Linked DNA regions of Phenylobacterium montanum. The protein of the gene in region 1 interacts with the protein of each later gene in a pairwise test. Links are inferred from orthologs where the notes say so. Each region holds a gene or a part of one and is shown in the gene's direction. Other genes may lie near its edges.

The links.
Region 2: the proteins of KCG34_RS15835 (region 1) and KCG34_RS11570 interact in binary tests that used the Escherichia coli proteins (3 or more experiments, as listed by UniProt). The link is inferred for Phenylobacterium montanum from one-to-one orthologs.

Annotation. Positions count from the first base shown.
Region 1 is NZ_CP073078.1:3,514,538-3,520,857, reverse strand. Bases 2,312-5,153 are described here. They hold KCG34_RS15835 (aldehyde dehydrogenase family protein), read left to right. Parts: upstream 2,312-2,863; coding sequence 2,864-4,444; downstream 4,445-5,153. Other genes in these bases: rsfS (ribosome silencing factor), read left to right, coding at 5,132-5,153; KCG34_RS15830 (nicotinate-nucleotide adenylyltransferase), read left to right, coding at 4,410-5,072; proB (glutamate 5-kinase), read left to right, coding at 2,312-2,378. Also shown: KCG34_RS15850 (GNAT family N-acetyltransferase), read left to right, coding at 1-17; GTPase ObgE, read left to right, coding at 214-1,257; more of proB, read left to right, coding at 1,245-2,311; more of rsfS, read left to right, coding at 5,154-5,560; 23S rRNA (pseudouridine(1915)-N(3))-methyltransferase RlmH, read left to right, coding at 5,595-6,059; cell division protein ZapE, read left to right, coding at 6,111-6,320. UniProt on the Escherichia coli protein: Catalyzes the NADPH-dependent reduction of L-glutamate 5-phosphate into L-glutamate 5-semialdehyde and phosphate. The product spontaneously undergoes cyclization to form 1-pyrroline-5-carboxylate.
Region 2 is NZ_CP073078.1:2,583,268-2,589,744, forward strand. The notes cover bases 1,603-4,601. They hold KCG34_RS11570 (sulfate/molybdate ABC transporter ATP-binding protein), read left to right. Parts: upstream 1,603-2,551; coding sequence 2,552-3,652; downstream 3,653-4,601. Other genes in these bases: cysT (sulfate ABC transporter permease subunit CysT), read left to right, coding at 1,603-1,753; cysW (sulfate ABC transporter permease subunit CysW), read left to right, coding at 1,750-2,586; KCG34_RS11575 (hypothetical protein), read left to right, coding at 3,844-4,601. Also shown: KCG34_RS11555 (sulfate ABC transporter substrate-binding protein), read left to right, coding at 1-871; more of cysT, read left to right, coding at 878-1,602; more of KCG34_RS11575, read left to right, coding at 4,602-5,367; KCG34_RS11580 (Coq4 family protein), read right to left, coding at 5,456-6,217; KCG34_RS11585 (TetR/AcrR family transcriptional regulator), read right to left, coding at 6,248-6,477. UniProt on the Escherichia coli protein: Part of the ABC transporter complex CysAWTP involved in sulfate/thiosulfate import. Responsible for energy coupling to the transport system.

The DNA of each region.
Region 1 (6,320 bases):
TGGTCTGGATCGCCTGAAAACCCTTCCCCCCTTGTGGGGGAAGGAGGGGCCCGCGCCCGCAGGGCGTGGGAGGATGAGGGGTCTCGCGGACCTCGCCGCAAAGGCCGGCTCGACCCCTCATCCTCCCATGGCTTCGCCATGGGCCCCTCCTTCTCCCGCAAGGGGAGAAGGGAAAACCTCGACGCGCCCCCAATCCTCAAGCAAAACACCGCCATGAAATTCCTCGACCAGTGCAAGATCTTCATCCGCTCCGGCGACGGCGGCGGAGGCGCGGTCTCGTTCCGGCGCGAGAAGTTCATCGAATATGGCGGCCCGGACGGCGGCGACGGCGGCCATGGCGGCGACGTGTGGATCGAGGCGGTTGATGGCCTCAACACCCTGATCGACTACCGCTACCAGCAACATTTCAAGGCCCAGACCGGCGGCCATGGCATGGGCCGCAACCGCCACGGCGCCAATGGCGAGGACATCGTGCTCAAGGTCCCCGTGGGCGCCCAGGTGCTGGACGAGGACAAGGAGACCCTGATCTGCGACCTCGACAAGCCGGGGATGCGGGTCAGGCTCTTGAAAGGCGGCAACGGAGGCTTCGGCAACGCCTATTTCAAGGGCCCGATCAACCAGGCCCCCGACCACGCCAATCCCGGCCTGCCGGGCGAGGAGCGCTGGATCTGGCTGCGGCTGAAGCTGATCGCCGATGCGGGCCTGGTGGGCCTGCCCAACGCCGGCAAGTCGACCTTCCTCTCGGCCGTCTCGGCGGCCAAGCCCAAGATCGCCGACTATCCCTTCACCACCCTGACGCCGGGCCTGGGCGTGGTCGATCTTTCCACCAACGAACGCTTCGTCCTCGCCGACATCCCCGGCCTGATCGAGGGCGCCTCGGAAGGCGCCGGCCTTGGCACCCGCTTCCTGGGCCATGTGGAGCGCACCGCCGTCCTGATCCACCTGATCGACGGGACCCAGGACGATATCGTGGGCGCCTGGCGCACCGTGCGCGGTGAGCTGGAGGCCTATGGCGAGGGCCTGGCGGAAAAGCCCGAGATCCTGGCGCTGAACAAGGTCGACGCCCTGGATGAGGATAGCCGCATCCTGCTCGCCGAGGAACTGGCCGAGGCTGCGGGGCGCATGCCCATGCTGGTCTCCGGCGTCTCTGGCGAAGGGGTCGAGGAGGTGCTGCGCGCCGCCCATATCGAAATCCGCGCCGCGCGGGAGAGCGAGCGGGCCATCGAAGGCCCCAAGGATGAGGGCTGGAGGCCTTGACCGACCTCGCCTCCGCCCGGCGGATCGTGGTCAAGGTCGGCTCGGCGCTGCTGATCGATCCGCGCACCGCCGACGCCGACCGCGCCTGGCTGGCCAGCCTGGCCGCCGACGCCGCGCGGATGAAGGCCCGCGGCCAGCAGCTATTGATCGTCTCCTCCGGCGCCGTGGCCCTGGGCCGCAAGCGCCTGGGCCTGATGGCCAAGAAACTCGACCTGCCGCAGAAACAGGCCGCCGCCGCCGCCGGCCAGTCGCTGTTGATGCACGCCTGGGAAGAGGCCTTCGCCCCCCACGCCATGACCGCGGCCCAGGTGCTGCTCACCCGCGACGACACCGAGACCCGCCGCCGCTGGCTGAACGCGCGGGCGACCACCGAGACCCTCCTGGGCCTCGGCGTCGTGCCGATCGTCAATGAGAACGACACCGTGGTGACGGAAGAAATCCGCTACGGCGACAACGACCGCCTGGCCGCCCGCGTGGCCCAGATGATCGGCGCCGACCTCCTGGTGCTGCTCTCCGATGTCGATGGCCTCTACACCGGCGACCCGCGCCGCGATCCGGGCGCACGGCACATCCCGGTGGTGCGCGAGCTGACGCCCGAGATCGACGCCATGGCCGGCGGCGCCAACGCCGCGGCCGGTGTCGGCACCGGCGGCATGGCCACCAAGCTGATGGCCGCCCGCATCGCCGCCGCGGCCGGCTGCGCCACCCTGATCACCATCGGCGGCCGCCCCGCCCCTCTGGGCGCGGTCGAGGCCGGGGCCAAGGCCACCCTGTTCGAGCCCCACGTCTCCCCGGCCGCCGCCTACAAGGCCTGGATCGCCGGCTCGCTGGCGCCCCAGGGCTCGGTGACCGTCGACGCCGGCGCGGCCGCCGCCCTGCGCCAGGGCAAGTCCCTCCTGCCCGCCGGGGTGTGCCAGGTGGAGGGCCGCTTCGAAAAGGGCGACGCGATCCTGATCCAGGCCGAGGACGGCCGCGAAATCGCCCGCGGCCTCTCCCGCTACGACGCCGCCGACGCCGACCGCATCAAGGGCCTGAAGTCCGCCGCCATCGAAGCGGTGCTCGGCTACACCGAGGGGCCGACCCTGATCCACGCCGACGACTTGGCGCTTGGACGGGGATAGCGATCGCTCCAAAATATCCGCTCATCCCGGCGAATGCCGGGATCCAGGTCATAGAGCGCTAAAATTTGGGGTTGTCCTGAACCTATTGCGCCATACGATCTGGATCCCGGCATTCGCCGGGATGAGCGGTGTTGGTATGGCGGATACAACCAGGGCTCAAAGCACAAAGCGTCCCGTTCTTTTGGCGGTCGTCTTCGCGCTTGCTTTCTCTATCCATTGGATTGCCCAGTTCATGGCCTGGGCAGGAGCGGATGGACCTCACCGACATGTCGGTGCATGGCGCTGGCTCTCCCTGCCATTGTTTCCGGTGCTGGGGTCGTGGGCGAATCTGTGGTTCTGGCCAATGACGGTTGTGAACAGCGCGATCTGGGCCGGCATTGTGTTCCTCGTCTGCCGTCTGGTGGCTTTCCCCCCGAGCCGGTCATAGGTGGTGGTCTTCGCCGCGCGCTCTTCATCCCGCCCGCTTTTGCCTCTATGACGGCGGCATGACCGTGGCCGCCCTGGACAAGCTGGAAGTTGGACAGCCGATCCCCTTTGGGGGGAACCGGGTCGCGCGGGTGTCGGCGGCGCTGGCCGAACAGTTCCAGGCCGGCGACAGCCTGATCGTCGTGCAGGACACCGGCGCCCTGCTGCACGTGCCGGCCGCAGTGCAGGCCGTCGCCGACCGGGCCGTGGGCCGGGCGCACGAAGCCTTCCGGCGCATGGGCCAGGTGTCGGACAGCCAGATCAGCCGCTTCTTCGAAGCCTTCGCCGCCCGGCTGGAGGACGAGGCCGCCTGGGGCGCGATCGCCGCCGCCAATGCGCAGGACGTGGACAGCGCCAGGGCACGCGGCCGCTCGACCACCCGCCTCGCCGTCAGCGCGGCCATGCGGCGGGACATGATAGCCGGCCTGAAGGAATGGGCCGCCGCCGAGGGCGCGCGCGGCCGGGTGCTGGAGCGGATCGACCACGCCGGCTGGAGCCTGGAGCAGGTCGCCGCGCCGCTGGGCGTCGTAGGATTCGTCTTCGAAGGCCGTCCCAACGTGTTCGCCGACGCCACCGGCGTCCTGCGCACCGGCAACACCGTCGTGTTCCGCATCGGCGGCGATGCGCTCGGCACCGCCAAGGCCATCGTCGCCGAGGCCCTGGACCCGGCCCTGGCCGCCGCCGGCCTGCCGGAGGGCGCCGCCAGCCTGGTCGAGAGCGCCGAGCACGCCGCCGGCTGGGCCATGTTCGCCGATCCGCGCCTGTCCCTGGCCGTGGCCCGCGGCTCGGGCCCCGCCGTGGCCCAGCTCGGCGGGGTGGCGCGCCAGACCGGCACGCCCGTCAGCCTGCACGGAACCGGCGGCGCCTGGCTGGTGGCGGACAAGAGCGCCGACGCCGCCCGCTTCGCCGAGGCCGTCTATCACTCGCTGGACCGCAAGGTCTGCAACACCCTGAACGTCTGCTGCATCGCCCGTGAGCGCGCGGACGAACTGCTGCCCGCCTTCCTGGACGCCATAGCCCGCGCCGGCCGCCGCCGCGGCGGCGACGTCAAGCTGCATGTGGTCGAGGCAGACCTTTCCGCCCTGCCCGCCGACTGGCGCAAGGCCCGCGCCAAGGTGCGCCGCGCCGACGGTGAACATGACGAGGCGGCGGTCGAGGCCCTGCCTCTGGAGGGCTTGGCTGTCGAATGGGAGTGGGAGGACACCCCCGAGCTCAGCCTCGCCCTGGTTGACGGCGCCGAGGAGGCCGCGGCCCTGTTCAACCGCTTCAGCCCCCACTTCGCCGTCAGCCTGATCGCCGAGGACGAGCTGGCGCAGAAGCGCTTCTTCGAGGCGGTGGACGCCCCCTTCGTCGGCGACGGCTTCACCCGCTGGGTCGATGGGCAATACGCCCTGAACCGGCCCGAACTCGGCCTCTCCAACTGGCAGAACGGCCGCCTCCTCGCCCGCGGCGGGGTCCTGGCCGGCGACAGCGTGTTCACCGTCCGCGCCCGGGTGCGCCAGACCGACCTGGCCCTCGACCGGCAATCTCCATCACCCCAATCGCCTTCACCCAAGTCAGATCAGCATGTGGTTCGCGGGTCCGGTCCGGCGCGTTCCTGAGGCCGGCCGCCCCGACGCGCTGAGACTGGGCTTTTCGCTCCAGCCCGGCATGCGGGTCGGCCTGTTCGGCGGCTCGTTCAACCCAGCGCATGAGGGCCATGCCCATGTTGCGGAGACGGCGCTGACGCGCCTGGGGCTCGACCGGGTGATCTGGCTGGTCTCGCCGCAGAACCCCCTGAAGACCGCCCAGCCAGACAGCCTCAGGATGCGGATGGCCAAGGCGGCGCGTTTCGCCCGCGGCCCGAAGATGATCGTTTCGGACATCGAGACGCGCCTCGGCGTCCGCTACACCATCGACCTGATCCGCATCCTCCAGGCCCGCTTTCCGGGGGTGAAGTTCGTCTGGATCATGGGCGCCGACAGCCTGGCCAGCTTCCACAGGTGGCGCGGCTGGAGCGAAATCCAGGCCAACATCCCGATCGCCGTGGTCTCCCGCCCCGGCTCGGAGCTGCGCGGCGGCCTCGCCCCCGCCGCCCGGCGCTTCGCCGCCGCCCGTCGTCCGGCCGGTTTCGCCCGGCGCCTGGCGACCACCGACCCGCCCGCCTGGGTCTATATTCCGGCGCAGCTGAACCACGCCTCCTCGACCAAGATCAGGGACGCAAAGGTCGCATCCGAGATTCACGCCTGACCTGGACGCATTCGTATGCTAGGGTCCCCAATTAGCGTGACGCCTAGAGGAGCAAACCGCTGCATCGCGATGCCGCGCCGAGTGCGCACGAAGGTCAGGCCCAGTCGGCCGAGCCTTCCATAGAGGACCAGTCTAGTCCCGTTTCGACGGAAGGACTGCAGGAACGGATTCTGGCCCGTCTCGACGACGACAAGGCGCAGGACATCGTCCTTATCGACTTGAAGGACAAAAGCTCGGTGGCCGATTGCATGATCGTCGCTTCCGGGCGTTCGCACCGCCATGTCGGCGCCCTGGCCGACCACCTGCTGCGCCTGTTGAAGGATCTCGGCGCCGGAAAGGCCCGGGTCGAGGGCCTGCCGGACTGCAACTGGGTCCTGATCGACGCCGGGGACATCATCGTCCATCTGTTCCGGCCCGAGGTGCGCGTGTTCTACAACCTCGAAAAGATCTGGTCGGTCGACTCCCCGCACCGCGCGGCGGCGAACTGACCCAGCGCCTTCTCCCGAAAGGGGCGAAGGGAAGATGAAGGTCACCCTCCTCACCGTCGGCCGCTTGGGCCGGGCGCCGGAAGCGGCGCTCGCGAAGGACTATGCCGAGCGCGCGAGCGCCGCCGGGCGTTCGCTGGGCCTGGGGCCGGTCGAGATCGTCGAAGTCGAGGGGCGCAAGCCGGGCAAGGCCGCCGAGGCCGAGGCCCTGTCGCCGCACCTGGCCGGCGCCCACGTCATCGCCTGCGACGAACACGGCAAGGCCTTCACCTCCCGCGCCTTCGCCGGCCGTATCGAGCGGCTGCGCGACGACGGGACCCGGCGGCTGGTGCTGGTGATCGGCGGGGCGGACGGGCTCGACCTGCAGGTCCTCGCCGCCGCCAGCGAAACCCTCGCCTTCGGGATCCAGACCTGGCCGCACGCCCTGGTGCGCGCCATGCTGGCCGAGCAGGTCTATCGCGCAGTCACCATCCTGGCTGGCGCGCCCTATCACCGCGATTGACGTTGCGGCAGGCCTTTTCAGTCCTGGCTTGACCGGCTAACCGCAGCCCCAATGGTCCAGTCCCTTTCCACCGCCTATCGCGAACGGCTCAGGTCCGGCGAGATCAAGCCCGACGCGGCCCAGGCGGCGGCGGTCGAGGCGCTGGCGCGGCTGGAGAGCGAGCTGAACGCCCTGGCCGAACCGGGCTTCGGCTTTGCCCTGTTCAAGAAGCCGAAGGCGCCGCGCGGGGTCTATCTCTGGGGCCCGGTGGGCCGCGGCAAG
Region 2 (6,477 bases), 930 kb from region 1 along the record:
CGCCTTCACCGGCTTTTGGAAGTCGCGCACCGGGCAGGCGGTGACCATCGACCAGAGCCACGGCGGCTCGGGCGCCCAAGCGCGGGCGGTGATCGATGGCCTGCAGGCCGACGTCGTCACCCTGGGCCTGGCCTACGACATCGACGTCATCGCCGAGAAGGCGCAGCTCCTGCCCACCAACTGGCAATCGCGCCTGCCCGACAACTCCACCCCCTACACCTCGACCATCGTGTTCCTGGTGCGCAAGGGCAATCCGGCCAAGCTGCATAGCTGGGCCGACCTGGTGCGTCCTGGTGTGACCCTGATCGCCCCCAATCCCAAAACCTCGGGCGGGGCGCGCTGGGCCTATTTGGCTGCGTGGGCCTCTGCGCTCAAAGCGCCGGGCGGCTCCGACGCCTCGGCCCGCGCCTATGTGGCCGAGTTCTACCGCCATGTGCCGGTGCTGGATTCCGGCGCCCGCGGCTCGACCGTGACCTTCGCCCAGCGCGGCCTGGGCGACGCCCTGGTCTGCTGGGAGAACGAGGCGCACCTGGCCCTGGCCGAGTTCGGCGCCGACAAGTTCGACATCGTCATCCCGCCCAATTCGATCCTGGCCGAGCCGCCCGTGGCCCTGGTGGACAAGAACGTCGACCGCAAGGGTGTGCGCACCGTCGCCGCAGGCTATCTGAACTTCCTCTACAGCCCCCTGGCCCAGGACCTGATCGGCAAGAACCACTTCCGCCCGCGCAACGGCGCGGCTGTGGCCAAGTACGCCAAGGACTTTCCCAAGATCCCGCTGGTGACCATCGACGACACCTTCGGCGGCTGGCGCAAGGCCCAGGCGACCCACTTCGCCGATGGCGGGGTGTTCGACCAGATTCACAAGGCCTGACAGACCATGGCCTTCGTCGCCGCGACCGCGGACGCCGCGCCGCCCAAAGCCGCCTGGCGCTGGCGCCAGCCCTCGGTGCTGCCGGGCTTCGGTCCGGCCCTGGGCGTGACGCTGGCCTATCTCGGCGCGATCGTGCTGATCCCCCTGCTGGCCCTGGCCCTCAAGCCGTGGCAGCTGGGCCTCGCGGGCGTTTGGCATGTGCTGACCGATCCCCGGGTCCTGGCGGCGCTGCGGCTCAGTTTCGGCGCCTCGGCCCTGGCCGCCCTGGCCAACGCGCCCATGGGCCTGGTGGTCGCCTGGGTGCTGGTGCGCTTCGAGTTTCCGGGCCGGCGGCTGCTGGACGCCCTGGTCGACCTGCCCTTCGCCTTGCCGACCGCGGTCGCCGGCATCGCCCTGACCGCGCTCTATGCGCCCACCGGCCCCTTCGGCGCGGTGGCCGCCCATCTGGGGATCAAGACCGCCTATGCGCCGGCGGGGGTGTTCATCGCCCTGCTGTTCATCGGCCTGCCCTTTGTGGTGCGCCAGTTGCAGCCGGTGCTGCAGGACCTGGACCCCGAGGTGGACGAGGCCGCCCGCACCCTGGGCGCCAATGACGGCCAGAGGTTCGCGCGCGTGATCCTGCCGGCCGTGGCCCCAGCCCTTTTGTCCGGCGTCGGCCTCGCCTTCGCCCGGGCGGTGGGCGAGTACGGCTCGGTGATCTTCATCGCCGGCAACCTGCAGATGAAGACCGAGATCGCGCCCCTGCTGATCGTGATCAAGCTGGAGCAATACGACTATGCCGGCGCCGCCGCGGTGGGCCTGGCCATGCTGGTGATCTCCTTCCTGTGCCTGGTCGCGGTCAGCGGCGCCCAGATGCTGCTGGCGCGGCGGGGGCGAGCATGAGGATGCGGGTCCATCTGCCGGGCGCGGCGCCCCTGATGCTGGCGGGCGCGGTCCTGGTCCTTGGCCTTCTGGTCGCCGCGCCCCTGGCGGTGGTGTTCGAGGAGGCGTTCCACAAGGGCCTCTCCGGCTATCTCGCCGTGTTCGGCCAGCCCGACACCTGGGCGGCGATCCGCCTGACCCTCCTGGTCGCGGCCATCGCCGTGCCGCTGAACGCCGCCTTTGGCCTCGCCGCCGCCTGGTGCGTCGCCAAGTTCGAGTTCGTCGGCAAGAGCGCCCTCCTGGCCCTGATCGACCTGCCCTTCTCCATGTCGCCGGTGGTCTCGGGCCTGGTCTGGGTGCTGCTGTTCGGGGCCCAGGGCTGGTTCGGCCAGGCGCTGGCGGACCACGGCGTGCGCATCATCTTCACCGTCACCGGCCTGGTGCTGGCGACCATCACCGTCACCCTGCCCTTCGTCGCCCGCGAGCTGATCCCGCTGATGCAGGACCAGGGAACCGATGAGGAGGCGGCGGCCGTGACCCTGGGCGCCGGCGGCCTGACCGTGTTCCGCCGGGTGACCCTGCCCAATGTCCGGTGGGCCCTGCTCTACGGGGTCCTGCTCTGCAACGCCCGCGCCATGGGCGAGTTCGGCGCCGTCTCGGTGGTGTCGGGCAAGATCCGTGGACTGACCAACACCCTGCCCCTTCATGTCGAGGCGCTCTACAATGACTACGACTTCGTTGGCGCCTTCGCGGCCGCCTCCCTCCTGGCCTCGCTCGGCCTTGTCACCCTGGGTCTCAAGAGCGCCCTCGAATGGCGATATGCCGACCAGCTCGCCCACGCCCGCCGCCGCTGAGGGACCGAGCCTGGCCCTCGACATTCGCGACATCCGCAAGTCGTTCGGCCGCTATCCGGCGCTGAACGGGGTCTCGCTGGCGGCGGGAGAGAAGGAATTCCTGGCCCTGCTCGGCCCATCTGGCTCGGGCAAGACCACGCTCCTGCGCATCCTGGCCGGGCTCGAGCGGCCCGACGCCGGCGAGGTCCGCTTCGGCGGCGAGGACTTCCTGGCCCTGCCGGCCCGCCGGCGGCGGGTGGGCATGGTGTTCCAGCATTACGCCCTGTTCCGCCACATGACCGTGGCCCAGAACATCGCGTTCGGCCTCAGCGTGCGGCCGCGCGCAGAGCGCCCCGACCGAGCCGAGATCCGCCGCCGGGTCGGCGACCTTCTGAGCCTGGTCCAGCTCGAGGGGCTGGACGGCCGCTATCCGGCGCAGCTGTCCGGCGGCCAGCGCCAGCGGGTGGCCCTGGCCAGGGCCCTGGCCATCGAGCCGCGCATGCTGCTGCTGGACGAGCCGTTCGGAGCCCTGGACGCCCAGGTGCGCCGCGACCTGCGCCGCTGGCTGCGCGAGATTCACGACCGGGCGGGGGTCACCACGGTCTTCGTCACCCACGACCAGGAGGAGGCGCTGGACCTGGCGGACCGGGTGGCGATCCTGAGGGACGGCCGCCTGGTCCAGGTCGGGGCGCCGGGCGCGCTGTACGAAAATCCAGGCGACGCCTTCGCCTTCGAATTCCTCGGCCCATCCTGTCGCCTGCCGGGCGTGGTGGAGAACGGCGCCCTGCGGATCGGCGACTGGCGCGTTGCAGCGCCCGGAACCCCTGGCGGTCCAGCCGATCTCTATTTCCGGCCCAACGAGGTCGATGTCGCCGATGCGAGCGGAACGGGCCTGCGGGCCGAAGTCCTGGCCGCGGTCACCCGCGGCTCAGAGTCGCGGCTTCATTGCCGAATCGCCGGCCAGGACCTGGAGCTGCGGCTCCGCTCGGCGAGCGTTCCGGCCAAGATCCATGACGGCGGCATCGCCGCCGTTACGCCTGCGCGCTGGAAAATCTATCCGCGCGCCACTTTGCGGGAGGGCATCTAGAGCGCTTGAAACCGACGGTGAGAACGCCCCAGGACGGGCCTTCGCACTGTGATGCATTTGTCACTCGCGGGCGGGAGCGGACTGCTGTCGCAAAAGCGTCACCGCTCCGTCGCCGGATTGTTATGCCCTGCGCATAGTCCGGCTCCCGCAAGTTCCGGCTGATCAGCCGGGGGAAGATTGGGGAACATCTGATGCGGACTAAATCGTCGCTGCTCTGCAGCGTGGCCTGCGGTGTTGTGCTCGCCGTCGGCATGGGCGCCGCCGCGCAAGCCAAGACGTCGAAGAAGCACCATCACCACGAAGCCGCCGCGCCCGCGCCGGCCGGCGCCACCGCCGAAGAGGTCAAGGCCCTGGCCGATGAAGTCGAGTCGCTGAAGGCTCGCCTCGACCAGGAGCAGATGGCTCGCGAGCAGACCGAAGCCAAGGCCCAGGCCGCCGAGGCCGAAGCCTCCGCCGCCAAGGCCGACGCCAGCGCCGCCCGCACCCAATTGGCCGAGCAGATCCAGACCCTGCCCGGCGAAGTGAAGCAGGCCGTGGTCGCCAACACGCCCAAGCCCGGCTGGTGGGGCGACACCAAGGTCGGCGCCACCGTGTTCGCCGACATCAGCGACATCAACCAGAAGACCCCGGGCGCACTCGCCGCTACCGGCACGACCGCGGCCTCCAACGGCTACCCGGCCGACAACGGCTATGGCTTCGACATCAAGCGCGCCTACCTGATCGTCGACCACAAGTTCAACGATACCTACTCGGCCAACCTGACCACCGACTTCCTGTACGATGGCACGACCAAGGCCACCCAGCTGTTCATGAAGAAGGCCTACCTGCAGGCCAAGTATTCCGACGCCCTGGTGGTTCGCGCCGGCATCACCGACATGCCCTGGGTGCCGTTCGTCGAGAACATTTACGGCTATCGCTACGTCGAGAACGTGCTGATCGACCGGCTCAAGTACGGCACCTCGGCCGACACCGGCATCACCGTCTCCGGCAACTTCGACTTCAAGCCGGTCAAGGTCGGCTACTCCCTGGGCGTGATCGACGGCAGCGGCTACAAGGCGCCGGACGTCGGCAACTTCAACCGCACCAAGAAGATGGACCTCGAAGGCCGCCTGAACGTATCCTACGAGAACTTCACCGCGGCGATCGGCGGCTACGAGGGCGACCTCGGCAAGGACGTCAACGGCGTGACGGTCAACCACACCGCCAATCGCTTCGACGCCCTCCTGGCCTATGTCGACACCCGCTTCCGCGTCGGCGGCGAGTACGTCTCGGCGAAGGACATCACCGGTGTCACCACCGCCAAGCCGGTGAAGGCGAACGCCGACGGCTATTCGGCCTTCGGCTCGTTCAACATCACCGACAAGATCGCCCTGTTCGGCCGCTACGACTGGGTGAACCCGGAACGCGACGCGACCACGGCCTCGAACAAGACCAACTCGGCCTCGCGCGACGAGTATTTCAACGTCGGTCTGTCCTACACCCCGGTCAAGGGCGTCGACGTGGCCATGGTCTACAAGCGCGACTCGGTCACCAACGGCCTGCTGGTCACCTCGAACGGCGCGGCGGCCCCAGCCTCCGTCTCCGCGGTCCAGAACTCGACCACGTTCATCACCACCGCCAATGCTTCGCCCCAGGGCAGCGGCATCATCGGCGGCCTGAACGGGGGCAACGGCGCCTACGACGAGTTCGGCATCTTCATGCGCTACCAGTTCTGATCTGGAGCGCGGGGGTCTTCGGGCCCTTGCCAAACGGGAAGGGGCGCGCCGCGGCGCGCTCCTTTTTCTTTGCCGATTGGCCGTACGGTCAAACCGCCGGGACGAAATCCCGCTGGGCGACGGGAATGGCGTCATAGCGGGTGGCCGGGGTGATGTTCAGCCGGCGGCGGGCCGCTTCCAGGGGCTCGTTCAACAGCCGCTCGTAATCCTCGCCCAGCAGCCACGCGGCCGCCTTGCCGCGCCGATAGCCCTGCCAGATGGCGGCGACATAGGGCCCTCGCCGGCCCCGGCCGGGCCTCAGCGCCGCGCTGAGCGCGATCGCCGCCCAGCCCAGCCCCTTGGTCTGGGCGTAGGAAAAGGCCACCAGGCAGGCCTCGCCCAGCCCGTCGCGGTGATAGCCGGTCAGGATGTGCCAGATGTCGTGAACGTCGCGGGTGCGGCGGCCGAACCAGGCATAGGGGTGGCGCTCCTCCTCGCGGCTGCGGTTCTGCCGGCTGACCTCGGCCAGGCCCTCGGCCGATAGGTTCTCGCTGCGCACGAAGTCGCGATAGGCCGCGCCCACCGTGCCCGGCGCGAAGCTGTCCAGCCAGGCGTCGTCCATCAGCCGACCGGCCAGCTCGGTCCGCTCATAGGCCATGCGCCCGCCCTCGCGGGTCTCGATCAGGCGGTGATAGCCGCGGGCGGCCGAGCCTGCATTCAGGGCGCGCATGATCTCGAACACCTGGCCGGTGTCCTCCTTGTCGGCCATCAGCCGGTTCAGGGCCCTCAAGGCGACGCCCCACTGGCGGCCCTGGCGCGGGCTGGCGAAGTCGGCGGCCGGAGCGGCCTCGATCGTCTGGGTCATGGCCATGGGTCTTTAGGCTCCTCTGGCGGCACGGGTTCAGTCGGCGCAGGCCGAAGCCGCGGCGCGGCCCTGGGGCGTCAAAAGGGTGTTTGTGATGATCTCGCGCATCAGAAAGCCGTGCTCGGCCTTGCTCGGCGCCTCGCCCCAGGCCGCCTGCAGCACCAGGCCCTGATAGATGGCGATCAGGGTCCGGGCGACCGCCTCGGGATCGAGGTCGTCGCGCACGTCGCCGGCCAGCTGACCTCGCTGGACCAGGCCCATGATCG